2 regions of the Micromonospora schwarzwaldensis genome follow, and region 2 is predicted to be linked to the other one. Evidence: riboswitches for the same ligand, from Rfam matches in the RefSeq annotation. Region 2 holds a riboswitch; the other holds the start of a gene.

Region 1 (6,988 bases), 3.3 Mb from region 2:
CAGCGCTGGTGGTTCACCCAGATCTTCCCGGTCACCCGCTCGATCGAGTTCTGGATGGGGGCGGCGGCGGCCGAGCTGATGCGCCGTGACCGCTGGCGCGGCCCCGGGCTGACCTCGGCCAGCCTGATCTTCGTCGCCACCTGGGTGGTCGCCGCGCTGTGGATCCGGGCGGAGTTCTGGGCGGCGCTGCTCGCCGTCGCGTACCTGGTGGTCATCGCCGCGGCGGCGGACGCCGACGTGCGGGGCCGGCGGACCCCGTGGCGGTCCCGGCCGATGGTCTGGCTCGGTGAGGTCTCGTTCGCGTTCTACCTGGTCCACGTGCTGGTCATGATGACCGTGCTGCGGCTCACCGGCCACTGGGGGACCGGGCTGCGCGGGTGGCGGGGCCCGCTCGCGGTGCTCGGCTTCCTGCTGCTCACCCTGGCGCTCGCGGCGGCGCTGCACCGCTGGGTGGAGGAGCCGATGATGCGCCGCCTCGGCCCGTCGCGCCGAGCCCGTCGCGGCCCGGCCGCCGCTGCGCCGGCACCCGGCGTGCCCGCACCGCGTTCGGCCGCCGACGACACCGGCGCGGCGTCCGCCGGGGAGCCGGACCGTTCGATCGAGTACGCCGGGCGGCGCCGGCCGGACTGAGCGGTCCACCCTGGTCAGCGGCGTCGCGACACGCCGGGCGACGATGCGCTGTGCCCGGATCGGCGGTAATTTGTAGCCGTGGCTCCGATCGCGCTCACCTGTCCCGTGTGGTGGGTGGCGCGCTGGGCCGCACGGATGCTGGCCAGCCTGGCCGTGGTCGTCGCCTGTTCGCTGGGGGCCGCCACGCTGCCGACCGGCGTGTCCCCGATCGCACCGGCGGTGGCCGGCCCGGTCGCCGGTCCGTCGTGCGGCCCGCCACCGGCTGGCCACACCGTCGTCGACCGGCGGGCCGACGCGATTGCCGGCGCCTCCATCGTCGGTCGGCCCGGCGACGCCGTCGTCGAGCGGCGCAGCAGCACCGTCACCGAGCGACAGGGCGTCCCCGCCGTCGATCGGCAGGGCAGCCGCGTCGACGTTCCCGAGCCGCAGCCGGCGGGCGGGGCCGTGCCCCCGACCGGGCGGCACCCGTTCCCGGCCGGCCAGCCGCCGGCACCGGCCGGTCCGCGGGCCCCGCCCGCGCGCTGACCCGCCACGGGCCCCGGCCCGTGACCGCGCCCACCGAACCTCACCCCGCACCCGCCCTCGGCGGCCCGGCGGCGCCCGGACTCCGGCCGCGCCCCGCCCCGACCGGCCGTGCGGAGTTCCCCGCCACTGTCTCCCGTGAGGTGCCGACCATGTCGCAGACCGTTCTTCTCCACTTCCTCACCGCCGTCCCCGAGGCCGCCGCCATCTGGTCGGCCCTGACCGTGCTCGCCCTCGTCCTGCTCGCCGTGCTGGTCGCGCGCCCGGAACGCGACGGCGCGGTGGACCCGGCACCCGAACCGGTCGACGTGGAGGCGCTCCACCGCGCCGACCTGACCCGGTACGCCGACGAGGTGGCGGTGGCCGCCGCCGGGGCCGCGCAGACCGCCCGCCGTCGCCGCGAGCAGTGGCTGGCCGCCCAGAGCGAGGCGGACCGGGCCTGGACCGCCTACGACGAGTCGGACGCCGCCGCCCGCCGCCTGGCCGCCGCCGGCGCGCTGCCCGCCCCGCACACGCCCCGCACCCCCGCCGAGTACGCGGCGCGCGAGCGTTGGCTGCACCGCACCGCCATGGCGGCGCACTGGCGAGGCGAGCTGACCGCCCGCCAACTCGCCGACGTGCTGGCCCGCCGCAACGGGTGGGACCCACGCCGGCACCCGGCCGAGCAGGAGATCGTGCTGGCCCGGACCATCCGCGACGGGCGGCGGGCCGGCTGGGAGGCAGCCGCCGAACGGGAGCGCCTGGCCTGGCGGGACGCCGAACTCGCCGCCGAGGCGGCCCGGACGCTCGCCGCCGAGGCGTACGCGGCCACCACGGCGCTGCGGCCGGCACCCGCGTCCCGCGTCTCGCCGGCGACCCGCCTCCCGGCCCCGGCAGCCGTACCGGGGACCCGGTGGCGTCCGGCCCGCGTCGGCTGACCGGCACGCACCGGCGCCCACGACGGGACGTCGACCGAATCGTTATCCGGAAGCGGTGACGCCGGTCACCGGTGCCGCCCACCGGTGAGCGTCCGGATCGATGGCCCCTGCTGCGCCCGCTGCCCGTTTCTCCACCCGCCGGATGTCCGCTTCCTGCCGGACGGGCGCCGACGCGACCGCTTGTCCCATAGGGGGAAGTCGGTGACCGACTGTTCCGAATCCGTAGTCGCCCACGACGTTTGCGCAGGTGAGAGCGCTTGGCAGGGCGTGTACCCACCGGTAGTGTCGGCGCGGTCCGGTGCGGTTCCCGATCGCAGATGGCGACGCCGCGCCGACCCGCCTAATCGTGCAATACGAACCGGGGACCCATCGCACCATCGGGGTGAATCCGCGAGCCACGGCCCGCGGTAGGGCGTACTTCCCGCCCGAATCCGTCAGCTAACCCGGTCGGCGGACACGGAAGGAGTTCCATCCTCGTGCCCACCACCCCCCGAACGTCCCCCCGCCTCCACGGCATCGGGGTGCCGGCGCTCGCCTGACGCGACGCCGCTTTCCGACCCCTGTCCGCCCGGCAACCCGGGCGACGTCCCGTGGCCGTTCCGCCCGCCAGCGCATGTGGGTTCCTCCATGTGCGGGGCCGGTGCGTGCCGCCCACCCCCGTGGAGGAAACCCGTGAAGCACCACCTGAAGCGCCACCTGCGTCGCCTCGCGACCCAGCGCCCGTACCAGATCATCGCCGGTTCGGCCGCGGCCCTCGTGCTGGCCGGCGGCACCGGCGCCGCGCTGACCGCCAACGACGACGCGCCGACCCGGCAGGAGAACACCGCCACGGTGGCGGAACTCGGCTCCCGCCTGGGCGACACCGCCAGCCGCAGTGAGGCACGGATCGCCGCCCCGTCGCCGAGCGCGTCACCCAGCGCCTCGCCCAGCCGCTCGCCCAGCGCGTCGCCCACGGCGTCGCCGTCGGCGAAGGTCGCCGACCCGGACACCACCCGCACGGCCAAGCCGAAGCCGCCGTCGAGCAGGGTGCTCGACTACGACTACCAGGCGCAGACCACCTACTACTACTGCGGCCCGGCCGCGGTGCGGAACGCGCTCAGCGCCACCGGCATCGAGCGCAGCCAGGACACGCTCGCCGTCGCGCTCGGCACCACCGAGATGGGCACCAACTCGGCCGAGGACACCACCCGGGTGCTCAACCAGCAGGTCAAGGGCGACCCGTACCGGACCCGCATGATCCCGGGCACGGCCACCGGGGCCCAGATCGACCGGCTCCAGGCCGACGTGGTCAACGCGGTCAGCAACGGCCGGGCCGTGGTCTCGAACGTCGTCGGGGACGCCACCGACACCGACGGCGGCTGGCACTCGTTCCCGGGCGGCCACTACATCGCCGTGGTCGGCTACAAGAACGACGGCCGGACCGTACGGATCGCCGACTCGGCCGACCCGTCGCTGCCGGCGTACTGGATCAGCACCATCGACCTGGCGAACTGGATGGCCACGCGCGGCTACTCCGCCTGACCCGTTTCCGGTACGCGCTGAAGGCCGGCACCCGCTGGGGGTGCCGGCCTTCATGCCGTCTTAGCTGTTCCAGTGCTTGGCGACCAGGTCGGTGGCCTGCTTCTCCCACTGGGCGTACGCGTCCGGGTAGGCCGACACCTGCACCGTCTGGGCGGCCTTGGTCACCGGCATGTCCTGCCAGCCGTCGACCTGCTTCAACCCCTTCAGGAACGCGAGGGTCGAGTACTCCGGGTCGGTGATCTGCTCCGGCGTGCCCCAACCCGAGGAGGGGCGCTGCTGGAACAGACCCAGCGAGTCGTGGTCGTTGCGGTCGCCGAGGTGGCCCAGGTTCTCCAGCTTCGACTCCTGCAACGCCGTCGCGATCGAGACCACCGCCGCCCGCTCCGGCAGGCCGGCCTTCTTCGTCGCGGCGATGATCGCCTTGACGTTGGCGGTCTGCTCGTCGTTGAGGGTGATCGTGGACTGCTCACCCTGCACACTCGCGACCGCGATCGGCTTGCTGGCGGTGGCGGCGTGCGCGGACTCGACGTGACCGGCGATCGGACCGGCGAACACACCACCGGTGAAAGCCAGACCAGCAATACCCAGCACACTCTTACGCAGCATCGTGTTCATGGGGAGGGCTCCATTCGGGGGTCAACGCACCGGGGGGTGCGGGCACCGTCAGGCGCACAAGAAGAAGCTCGGGGGATCCGGCTGCTCGCGGGGCGGGGGCCTCGTCGCGGCGCCGGAACTGTGTGTAACGACCGGGGGTCCACCGTCATTCCCGGGCGGGGGGCGGCGCGGGGGCGCTTGCCTTCCTCGGCCGTGCACCGGGATACAACGCCGCCACCCCGTCGACGATTCCGCCGCCAGCGTGCCGCCCACCACCGCCGAACCGGACAACCCACCCCGTGAGGCACTGGCACGCCAGGGATGTCTCACGCGCGCCCACACATCCACCGCGTTCCACTCGCCGTCCCACCAGTGTCACGTCCAGCGCCTGCAAACCTGATGGTGTGGACGGGTCAGGACGGGTGACCCGTCCACGCCATCAAGTTCGTAGCGCTGCGAGCGCAAGCAACGTCCGGCATGCCCGACGCGTCGACACCGCTCCGCGCCCAGGTTGTGGAACGACGCGGTGGTGTCTCCGGTGTCCGAGGGCAATCACCGCGTTCCATTCGCCCGGGGCGGTGCCGGCGTGCGTGGTCTCGCGCGGGGTGTCCGTGCGGTGGCAGACTGCGGCGTATGGGCGATGTGACGGGGACCCGCCACCTGGTGCTCCTGCACGGCATGGGTGCCACCGGCGAGGTGTGGTTGCCCTGGGCGCCGCTGCTGGAGCGTCGCTGGCAGGGGCGTTGGCTCGCCCCCGACCTGGCCGGCCACGGCTGGTCACCGCCGTTGTCGGAGGCCGGGTACTCGTTCGCGGCCCTGGCGCGGCGGGTGGCGGACGGGCTCGACGCGCTCCGGCTCGGCCCGCACGACCGGCTGGTGCTGCTCGGGCACTCGCTCGGCGGGGTGGTGGCGCTGTCGCTCGCCGCCCGGCAGCGGGGCCTGCCGGTCGACGCGGTGGTCGGGCTGGGCATCAAGGTGGTCTGGTCACCGGCCGAGCTGGCCAAGGCGGACGAGTTGGCGGCCCGGCCGGTGACCTGGTTCGCCACCCGTGACGAGGCGGCCCGCCGCTACCTGCGGGTCTCCGGGCTCGCCGGCCTGTTCGCCCCCGACCACCCGGTGGTCGACGCGGGGCTGCGGCGGGAGGACGGCCGCGGGCACCGGAGCCACCCCGGCGGCGACGAGCGGGGCGGTGGACGGTGGCGGCTGGCCATGGATCCGGCCGCGTTCGCGGTGGGTGAGCCCGACATGCCCGCCCTGCTGGCCGCCGCCGCCGACGCGCAAGTGCTGCTGGCGCGCGGCGAGACGGATCCGATGGTGACGGACGCGCAGCTCAAGGCGTTCGGCGTGCCGGTGGCCACCCTGCCCGGGTTGGGCCACCACGCCCACGTCGAGGACCCGGCTGCGGTGCTCGCCCTGCTCGACCCCTATCTCTAGGCCGGACGCGGCGCCGGGACGGCCCAGTCCGGTTCCAGCTCGCGGCGGGCGGCGGCGAGGAACGCCTCGGCGTAGCCGTCGGTGGGGAAGTCGCCCAGGTAGCGGGTCCGGGCCGTCCAGCGCTCCGCGGCCTTCGGGTCGGTGTCGAGCAGCGCGGTGAGCACGTCGTCCACGTTGGACATGTCGCGGCGCAGCACGTAGCCGGAGGCCGCGAGCGGGAACCGCTCGACGAAGTGCGCGCCGTCGGCGCCGGTGTCGGTGACCGCGTACGGCTTGCCGGAGTAGAGCCAGTCGGAGATGACCCCGGAGACGTCGGAGACCAGCGCGTCGGCGCGGTTGACGCAGTCGGTGAGCGTCAGGTCCCGGGCCGCAGCCGCGCCCCACAGGTGGGGTCGGCCCGTCTTCGCCTTGTCGGCGGCGAGCAGCTCGGTGAGCCGGGCGAGCTGCCGCGCCGAGGCCGGGTTCCGGTCGGTGTACGGGTGGGCGCGCAGGATCACCGCCGCGCCGCGGTCGATCAGCCGGCGGACCAGCGTCTCGGCCACCGGCAGGGAGCAGTAGTTCGCGTCGGCGTGGTGCCCGGTCCAGGTCGGGGTGTAGAGGACGGTCGGGTGCGCCGACGACGACGTCGGCTCCTGGCGTACCTCGATGGCCTCGACCTGGGGGCGGCCGACCACGACGAACTTCTCGGCGGGGATCTCCACGCCGGCGCGGGCGTACCTGTCGATCGCGGCCTGCCCGGCCACGAAGATCTTGTCGAAGATGGCCGAGACCGGGTTGGCGCTGGGCGCCTTGTCGCTGTCGCCGTGGTGCAACTGCACGTGGGTGAGCTGGTGGAACCGGATCACGTGGGCGTTCTTCGCGCCGTGGTTGACGTAGAACGCCGCCCGCAGGCTGGGCACCAGCGCCTCGTCGAGCGCCTTCAGCGTGGGGCAGAGGACCACCGGCGCGCGGGTGGCGGCGGCCACGGTGGACAGGAACTCGGGCTCGCGGACCACCACCAGGAACGGCCGGCCGATCCGCTCCAGGTAGGGCAGCCACATGGTGACCTGGTACTCCGAACCGGGCGGGGCGGAGAAGTGCAGCACGAACTCCGGTTGCTGGCGACGCAGCGCCCGGCCGACCGGACCGCCCCCGGCCGGCGGCCGGAACCGTCGCCGGGCGAGGTCGGACGCGATCGCGGCGCAGCCGGCGCCGACCAGCAGCGTGGCGGCCAGCGGCAGCCAGGCCGGCAGCGTCAGCGCGGCGGCGAGCGCCACCAGGGCGAGCAGCGCCAGCAGGGCGTCGCCGAGCCGGGCGGCGACCAGCGGCGTCCAGGAGCGGACCGGCAGGTTGGCGGCTCGGATCTCCAGCGCGCCGGCCTGCCGCAGCGG
Region 2 (6,988 bases):
CGCGTTGCTGCGCGCGCTGCGGCCGAGCATCCGCTGGATGCTCTTCGGCGACCGCTGCGACCCGGCGGACATCCGGCTGGTCACCTCGGCGGTGGCGCACGCCACGCTGCGTTCGATAGGTGGGTTCCGCGCCTCGATCGGCGCCCAGCATCGGCTGGAGACGTTGGCCGCGCTGGGCGGGTTGCCGGCCGCCGCGCTGGTCGGCGACCGGGACCGGCTCACCCCGCCGCCGTGCGCCGAGTCGATCGCGGCGGCGCTGCCCACCGCGGAGCTGACCGTCTGCCCCGGCGCCGGGCACATGCTGATGATGGAACGGCCCGACGTGGTGAACGCCGCCGTGGCCGGGGTGCTGCGTCGGGTGCTGGCCGGCATCGCGGTCCCGGGCCCGGCCGCGGCCTGACGGACGGTCCCGGCACCGGTCCGGGCCGGCGCGGAGGCAGGCCCCGACGTGCGGCTTGCCGGCGGCCCGTACCCTCATTCAGCCCGTCGTGCCGTCCGACCACAGGAGCACCGCGTTGACCGACCAGACCACGCTGGACCGGGAGATCGCCGCCGAGCAGCGGCATCTCGACCGGGTGTACGCCCGGCTGGCCGAACTGCGCCGGTCCGCGGCCGACGCCGAGCGGGAGGGGTACCGGCTGGCGCGCGTCGGCACGTTCGGCGCGCTGGTCGAGCGGGACGCGATGGTCTTCCACGCCGCGCAGCGCCGGCACGTGCTGGACGCCGAGCACGAGGGGCTGGTCTTCGGGCGGCTGGACCTGCGTACCGGGCAGGTGCTGCACGTGGGCCGGCTCGGGGTGCGCGCCGACGACGCGGAGACGCTGGTGGTGGACTGGCGGGCCCCCGCCGCCGCCGCGTTCTACCAGGCCACGCCCGCCGACCCGCGCGGTGTGGTGCGCCGGCGCACGATCCAGTCCGCCGCCGAGAGGGTCACCCGGATCGAGGACGACCTGCTGGACCCGGAGGCCGCTCCGGCGGACATGGCGGTGGTCGGCGACGGCGCGCTGCTGGCCACGTTGTCCCGGGCCACCGGTCGCGGGATGCGGGACATCGTCGCCACCATCCAGCGGGAGCAGGACGAGGCGATCCGCTCCCCGGGCAGCGGCGTGACGATCGTCTCCGGCGGCCCGGGCACCGGCAAGACGGCGGTGGCGCTGCACCGGGCCGCGTACCTGCTCTATTCCGACCGGGCCCGGTACGCCGGCGGCGGCATCCTGGTGGTCGGCCCGTCCGGCGTGTTCGTCGAGTACATCGCGTCGGTGCTGCCCTCGCTCGGTGAGGAGACCGCCACGCTGCACTCGCTCGGCTCGCTGTTCCCGGGCCTGTCGGCGACCCGGACCGACCCGCCGCAGGTGGCGGCCGTGAAGGGTTCGCTGCGGATGCGCCGGGTGCTGGAGCGCGCGGCCCGGGACGCGGTGCCGGACTCCCCGGCCGAGCTGCGCCTGCTCTACCGCGGCGAACTGCTGCGGCTGGACCGGCCGGCGCTGGACGCGGTGCGGGACCGCACGTTGACCCGGGGCGCGCGCCGCAACGAGGTGCGCCGGGCCGCGTTCGACGCCGTGCTCGCCGCGCTCTACGGGCAGGCTAGGACGCTGCGGGTGGGTCGGCTGCCGGAGCAGCCCGCGTTCGAGGACGAGATCATCGAGCGACCGGAGTTCCGCGAGTTCCTCAAGGCCTGGTGGCCCCGGCTGCACCCGCGTCACGTGCTGGGTTGGCTGGCCCGGCCCGAGCGGCTGCGCCGGTACGCCGGCGGGGTCCTCTCCGCGACCGAGATCCGGCTGCTCACCGACGCGTACCGGACGCTGGACACCGACGGGTTGACCGTCGCCGACATCGCGCTGCTGGACGAGCTGGACGCGCTGCTCGGCAAGCCGGTGCGGCGGGCCCGACCGAAGCGGGACCCGTACCAGTTGGCCGGCGGCGTGCGCGAGCTGAGCACGTACGCCGATCGGCAGCGCGCGGCCCGGGCCGCCGCCCGGGAGCGCCCGGTGGACTACCGCGACTTCGCCCACGTGGTGGTGGACGAGTCGCAGGACGTCTCGCCGATGCAGTGGCGGATGGTCGGGCGGCGCGGCCGGCTGGCGTCCTGGACGGTGGTCGGCGATCCGGCGCAGACCGCCTGGACCGGCGATCCGCAGGAGTTGGACCGGGCCCGTGACCAGGCGCTGGGGCGGCGGCCCCGGCGTCGCTTCGAGCTGACCACCAACTACCGCAACTCGGCGGAGATCTTCGCGGTGGCGGCGGCGGAGATCCGTCGGCGGTATCCGCATCTGGCGCTGCCGCAGGCGGTGCGCTCCACCGGTGTGCCGCCGGTGGAGCGCACCGTGGCCGCGGCCGAGCTGCCGGCGGCCACGGTCGAGGCGGCCCGGGTGCTGCTGGCCGAGGTCGAGGGCACGGTCGGCGTGATCACGCCGGTGCCGCGCCGGGACGAGGTGGCCGGTTGGCTGGGCGGGCTCGGCGACGGCCGGCTCCAGGTGGTCACCAGCCTCCAGGCCAAGGGCATGGAGTACGACGGCGTGGTGCTGGTCGCCCCGAGCGAGATCCGGGCCGACCCCGGTTCCGGGGTCCGCACGCTCTACGTCGCGCTGTCCCGGGCCACCCAGCGCCTGACCACGCTCGATCCGGTGGCGTGACGTCCCAGTCACTTGCACACATAGCGATGTGAGCATAGATTGGGCCCGTCCGGGGAACGGGACGGGAGGGTGGGTGCGTGGGCGCAGGTCATGACCACAGCGCTGCGGTGGCCAACGCGGCGCACCGGCACTCCGGTCGGCTCTGGGCGGCGTTCGCGCTGCTCGCCGTGCTGATGGTGGTCGAGGCGGTGGCCGCTGTCACGACCGGCTCGCTCGCGCTGCTCTCCGACGCCGGCCACATGTTCACCGACGTGCTCGGCATCGGCATGGCGCTCGCGGCGATCACCGCCACCCGACGCGCCCGGACCGACCCGCAACGCACGTTCGGGCTCTACCGGCTGGAGGTGCTCGCCGCACTGGCCAACGCGGTGCTGCTCGGCGCCGTCGCGGTCTACGTCCTGATCGAGGCGGTACGCCGGTTCGGTGAGCCGCCGGAGGTGCTCGCCGGACCGATGCTGGTGGTGGCCGTGCTCGGCCTGCTCGCCAACATCGCCGCGTTCGCGCTGCTGCGCTCCGGCGCCCAGGAGAGCATCAACCTGCGCGGCGCGTACCTGGAGGTGCTCGGCGACCTGCTCGGCTCGCTCGGGGTGATCGGCGCCGCGCTGGTCATCGCGGTCACCGACTGGTGGTGGGCCGACCCGCTGGTCGCGGTGGCGATCGGCCTGTTCATCCTGCCGCGCACCTGGCGGCTCGGCCGGGCCGCGGTGCGCATCCTGGTGCAGGCCGCGCCGGAACACCTTCAGGTGACCGCCGTGCACGACCGGCTGACCGCCGTGCCCGGCGTGGCGGAGGTGCACGACCTGCACGTCTGGACGCTCACCTCCGGGATGGACGTGGCCTCGGCGCACCTGACCACCGATCCGGGCGCGGAGGTCGCCACCGTGCTGGCCGCCGCCCGGGCCGCGCTGCACGAGGACTTCTCGATCGATCACGCCACGTTGCAGATCGAACCCGGAGCGTCCGCCGGTGCCTGTGGCCCAACCGGCTGGTAGTTAGGACAGACTTAAATTCGAGTGGCTATTGTTGACTTATGCCGGTTTTGCCCGGTATTCGGTTCCGGGTGGCGGAGCCGGCTCCGGGCAACGCCGGTAGGCTCGGTCGCGGCCGACCCGCAGGCGTCATCCGGCGCCGACGGAGCGGCCGTCGCCTAATCGCCCGCGGGGCGAGCCGGGGAACCACGTACGTGGGGTGCATCCGCGTCAGCGGTAGGGATCTTCCGTCCCGAACCCGTCAGCTAACCCGGTCGGCGGTTGACGGAAGGACACGTGAATGCCCCCAGTGGCACCTGAACGACGAACGGCCGCCCGGATGGCGGCCCTGCTCGTCGCGATGCTGAGCCTCGGCCTCGCGACGGTGCCGGTCTCCCCCGCCTCGGCGGCGCCCCCGACCAGCCCGCTCGCCGCCGCGCCCGGCGACGACGACGAGGGCGGCACGCCGGCGCTGCGCGCCAAACTCGACGCCGCCAGCAAGGGCTGGCTGGAGGCCAAGGCCGCACTGAGCCGGTCGGTGACCCGGCAGAAGCAGCTCAACGAACGACTCGTGACGATCGACGCGGAGCTGACCGAACGCGACGCCAAGGTCGGTGAGATCGCCGAGGTGGCGTACCGCACCGGCCGGATGGGCACCGCCGCGGCGCTGCTCGGCAGCACCAGCCCGGAAGGCTTCATGGACCGGGCCGCCGCCCTGGAGACGGTCGCCGCGCACGAGGACCGGACGCTGCGCGAGCTGATCGCCACTCGCGACGAGGCGATCCGCACCCGTACCGCGCTCGACGGCGAGGTCCGCGAGCAGCGCAAACAGGTCGCGGTGATGGCCAAGCGCAAGGAGCAGGCCGAGCAGGCGCTGGAGGAGGCCAACAACCGGCCGTCCGCCAGCAGCGGCGGCGGCAGCAGCGGCAGCGGCATCCGGGGCACCTCCACGGCGAACGCGAAGCCGGCCAAGCGCAACTCCGACGGCTCCTGGCCGGCGGAGTCGTGCAGCGTCGACGACCCGACGCCGGCCAGCGGCTGCATCACCCCGCGTACGCTGCACGCGCTGCAACAGGCCAAGGCCGCCGGTTTCACCCGGTACGTCTCCTGCCACCGGCCCAGCGGCTCCGGCGAGCACCCGAAGGGCCGGGCCTGCGACTTCGCGGCCCAGAAGAGCGGCTTCGGCGGCGTGGCCAGCGGCGGCGACCGGACGTACGGCAACAACCTGGCCGCGTACTTCGTGCGCAACGCCGACCCGCTCGCCGTGCTCTACGTGATCTGGTTCAAGCAGATCTGGCTGCCCAGCAGCGGTTGGAAGTCGTACAGCGGGGGCAACGGCGACCCGTCCAGCGACCACACCAACCACGTGCACCTGTCGGTGTACTGACGGCACGGCGGCACCCGGCCCACGCCGGGTGCCGCCACGCCACGCGAGCCGGAGGGGACACCGCCCGGTCAGGCCGGCCGAGCCTCCAGGGTCGCGCCGAGGCGCGCGGCGAGGCCCAGGTGGGCGGCCCGTGCCTGGCGGAACGCGTAACCGAACAGCGGCGCCGGCGCGGTGAGGGTGATCTCCACGTCGATCCGCACCACGCCGTCGGGCTCGTCACGCAGCCGGGTGTGGTTGCGGACCGTGGTCGCCGGCTGCTGCCGGGCGACGGTGACCACCTCGTCCTCGGTGGCGATCAACACGTCCGCCTGGTAGGTGACCGGGAAGTGCAGCGGACCGAGCTCCAGACGGTCGGTGATCGCGAAGCTGGCCAGCGCGCCCGACCGGGGCGGCAACTGCCGGACCCGCACGATCAACGGATGCAGCTCGCCCTGCCGGCTCAGGTCGCCGAGCAGGGCCACCGCGTCCGCCCGGCTGCACCGGGCCTGCACGGTGTAGCTGAAGCTGTCGCTGCTCTGCAACCCGTCCCCCTCGCCGTCGTGGGTCCGGACGATCGTCCCGTACCGGGGCCGACCTGGCAACGGGTCGAAGGTCCCCGGTCGGCGGTGGCCGGGAGCAGGGTTCGGTGACGCCGGGTGACGCTCAGGCGCCGGGGAGCACCTCGGGCGCGTCGTCGGCGAACCAGGGCTCCGGCGCGCCGAAGAGACCGAGCAGGCCGGTCACCCAGAGCTGCCGGTGCACGAACCGGCTCGGCTCGGTGACCACGAGCTTGACGCCGCTGACCTCGCAGGTCTGGAAGCCGGCGACCATGGCGCTGATGCCGACCGAGTCGATGAACGTGACGAGCCGCATGTTGAGCTCGATGCGGGCGGGACGGGCCTTCGCGAGCACCTCGGCGATCGCTTCCCGCACCTCGTACGCGGTGTCGACGTCGATCTCCCCACGGGGCGCGATCTGGACGACACCACCCGGACGCACCGACTTCACGATCGACAGGCTCACGCGAGCACCTCCACTCGCCCCAACGGGCGCCTCATCAGTACGCGGGCCGCGACCGAGAGTATTCCTCCAACGGCCCCGGTCGCCACCCCCCGGGATGAGCAATTCGCGGACTGGGCACACCTGGGCGAGCCCAATCCGAACCTCCGGGTTCCGATTTCCCCTCGACGCGGACCAGCGACCGGCCGAACGACCGGACCGGGTCGGCCGATCCGCCGACCCAGGGTAGCGGGCCCGCGCACCCCGCAGGGGCACCCGGCCCCCGGCGCGTACAGGTGATTCGGCCCACCCCGTCCCTTTCCCCGCGCCCGCCGCACCGACGGCGCCCGTCGTCATTCGCGCGGCGGGCGGAGCGGGAGGGGGTTTGGCGCGGGAGCGGGCCGGGCACTGCCCACGGGGAGTGAACCGTGACGCGCCGGATGACCACCGGAGTCCGACCTGGCCGCCGGGCTTCGGCACCCGAGGAGGTAGAACGATGTTCGGATCCAGTCTGTTGGACCGCCGCAGCAAGCCCGAGCGGGTCGCGGACCAGGCGTGGCAGCACCTGCTCTCCGCGGTCGGATCCGCCGGTGACAGCGTGCGGGACGCCACCCGCGTCGCCCGCCGCAACTCCTCCGGCCTGGCCGACGACGCCACCGACCTGGTCGGCTCCGCCGCCGACGAGGCACGCCGCCGGGCCGGCCTCGCCTTCGACGCGCTCGCCGGCCGGCGGCCCGCGCTGCCGTGGACGCTGCTGATCGCGGCGGCCCTGGCGGGCGCGGCCATCGGTTGGGCCGCCGGCACCGCCGCCCGCGCCGCCGGCAGCCGGGAGCGCGGCGGCGACGAGATCGAATTCGTCGACGTCGACCGGCCGAACTCCCCCGCCGGCCTGGACGGCTGACCGCACCCCCGCACACGACGAACGGTGGCCGCCCCGACGAGGGGACGGCCACCGTTGCGTCAGCGGGCTTCGGTGCTCATGAGGTTGACGGGCGAAAGAGCGCTTTCCAGTCCGGTCAACC

What was found. Region 2 has a riboswitch for cyclic di-AMP ahead of VKK44_RS05360 (coiled-coil domain-containing protein). Riboswitches for the same ligand answer to the same signal wherever they lie in the genome.
Region 1: linked by a shared signal. The riboswitch ahead of VKK44_RS18625 (C39 family peptidase) and the one ahead of VKK44_RS05360 (coiled-coil domain-containing protein) in region 2 are both predicted to bind cyclic di-AMP.

Annotation. Positions count from the first base shown of each region.
Region 1 is NZ_CP154796.1:4,389,792-4,396,779, reverse strand. It holds gene VKK44_RS18640 (acyltransferase family protein) at 1-630, shown strand, start outside; gene VKK44_RS18635 (hypothetical protein) at 709-1,155, shown strand; gene VKK44_RS18630 (hypothetical protein) at 1,305-2,069, shown strand; cyclic di-AMP (ydaO/yuaA leader) riboswitch at 2,397-2,537, shown strand; gene VKK44_RS18625 (C39 family peptidase) at 2,697-3,590, shown strand; gene VKK44_RS18620 (hypothetical protein) at 3,651-4,205, opposite strand; gene VKK44_RS18615 (alpha/beta fold hydrolase) at 4,818-5,618, shown strand; gene VKK44_RS18610 (CDP-glycerol glycerophosphotransferase family protein) at 5,615-6,988, opposite strand, start outside.
Region 2 is NZ_CP154796.1:1,099,731-1,106,718, reverse strand. It holds gene VKK44_RS05375 (alpha/beta fold hydrolase) at 1-400, shown strand, start outside; gene VKK44_RS05370 (HelD family protein) at 516-2,633, shown strand; gene VKK44_RS05365 (cation diffusion facilitator family transporter) at 2,711-3,625, shown strand; cyclic di-AMP (ydaO/yuaA leader) riboswitch at 3,768-3,897, shown strand; gene VKK44_RS05360 (coiled-coil domain-containing protein) at 3,903-4,988, shown strand; gene VKK44_RS05355 (SRPBCC family protein) at 5,057-5,569, opposite strand; gene VKK44_RS05350 (STAS domain-containing protein) at 5,631-5,990, opposite strand; gene VKK44_RS05345 (hypothetical protein) at 6,463-6,867, shown strand.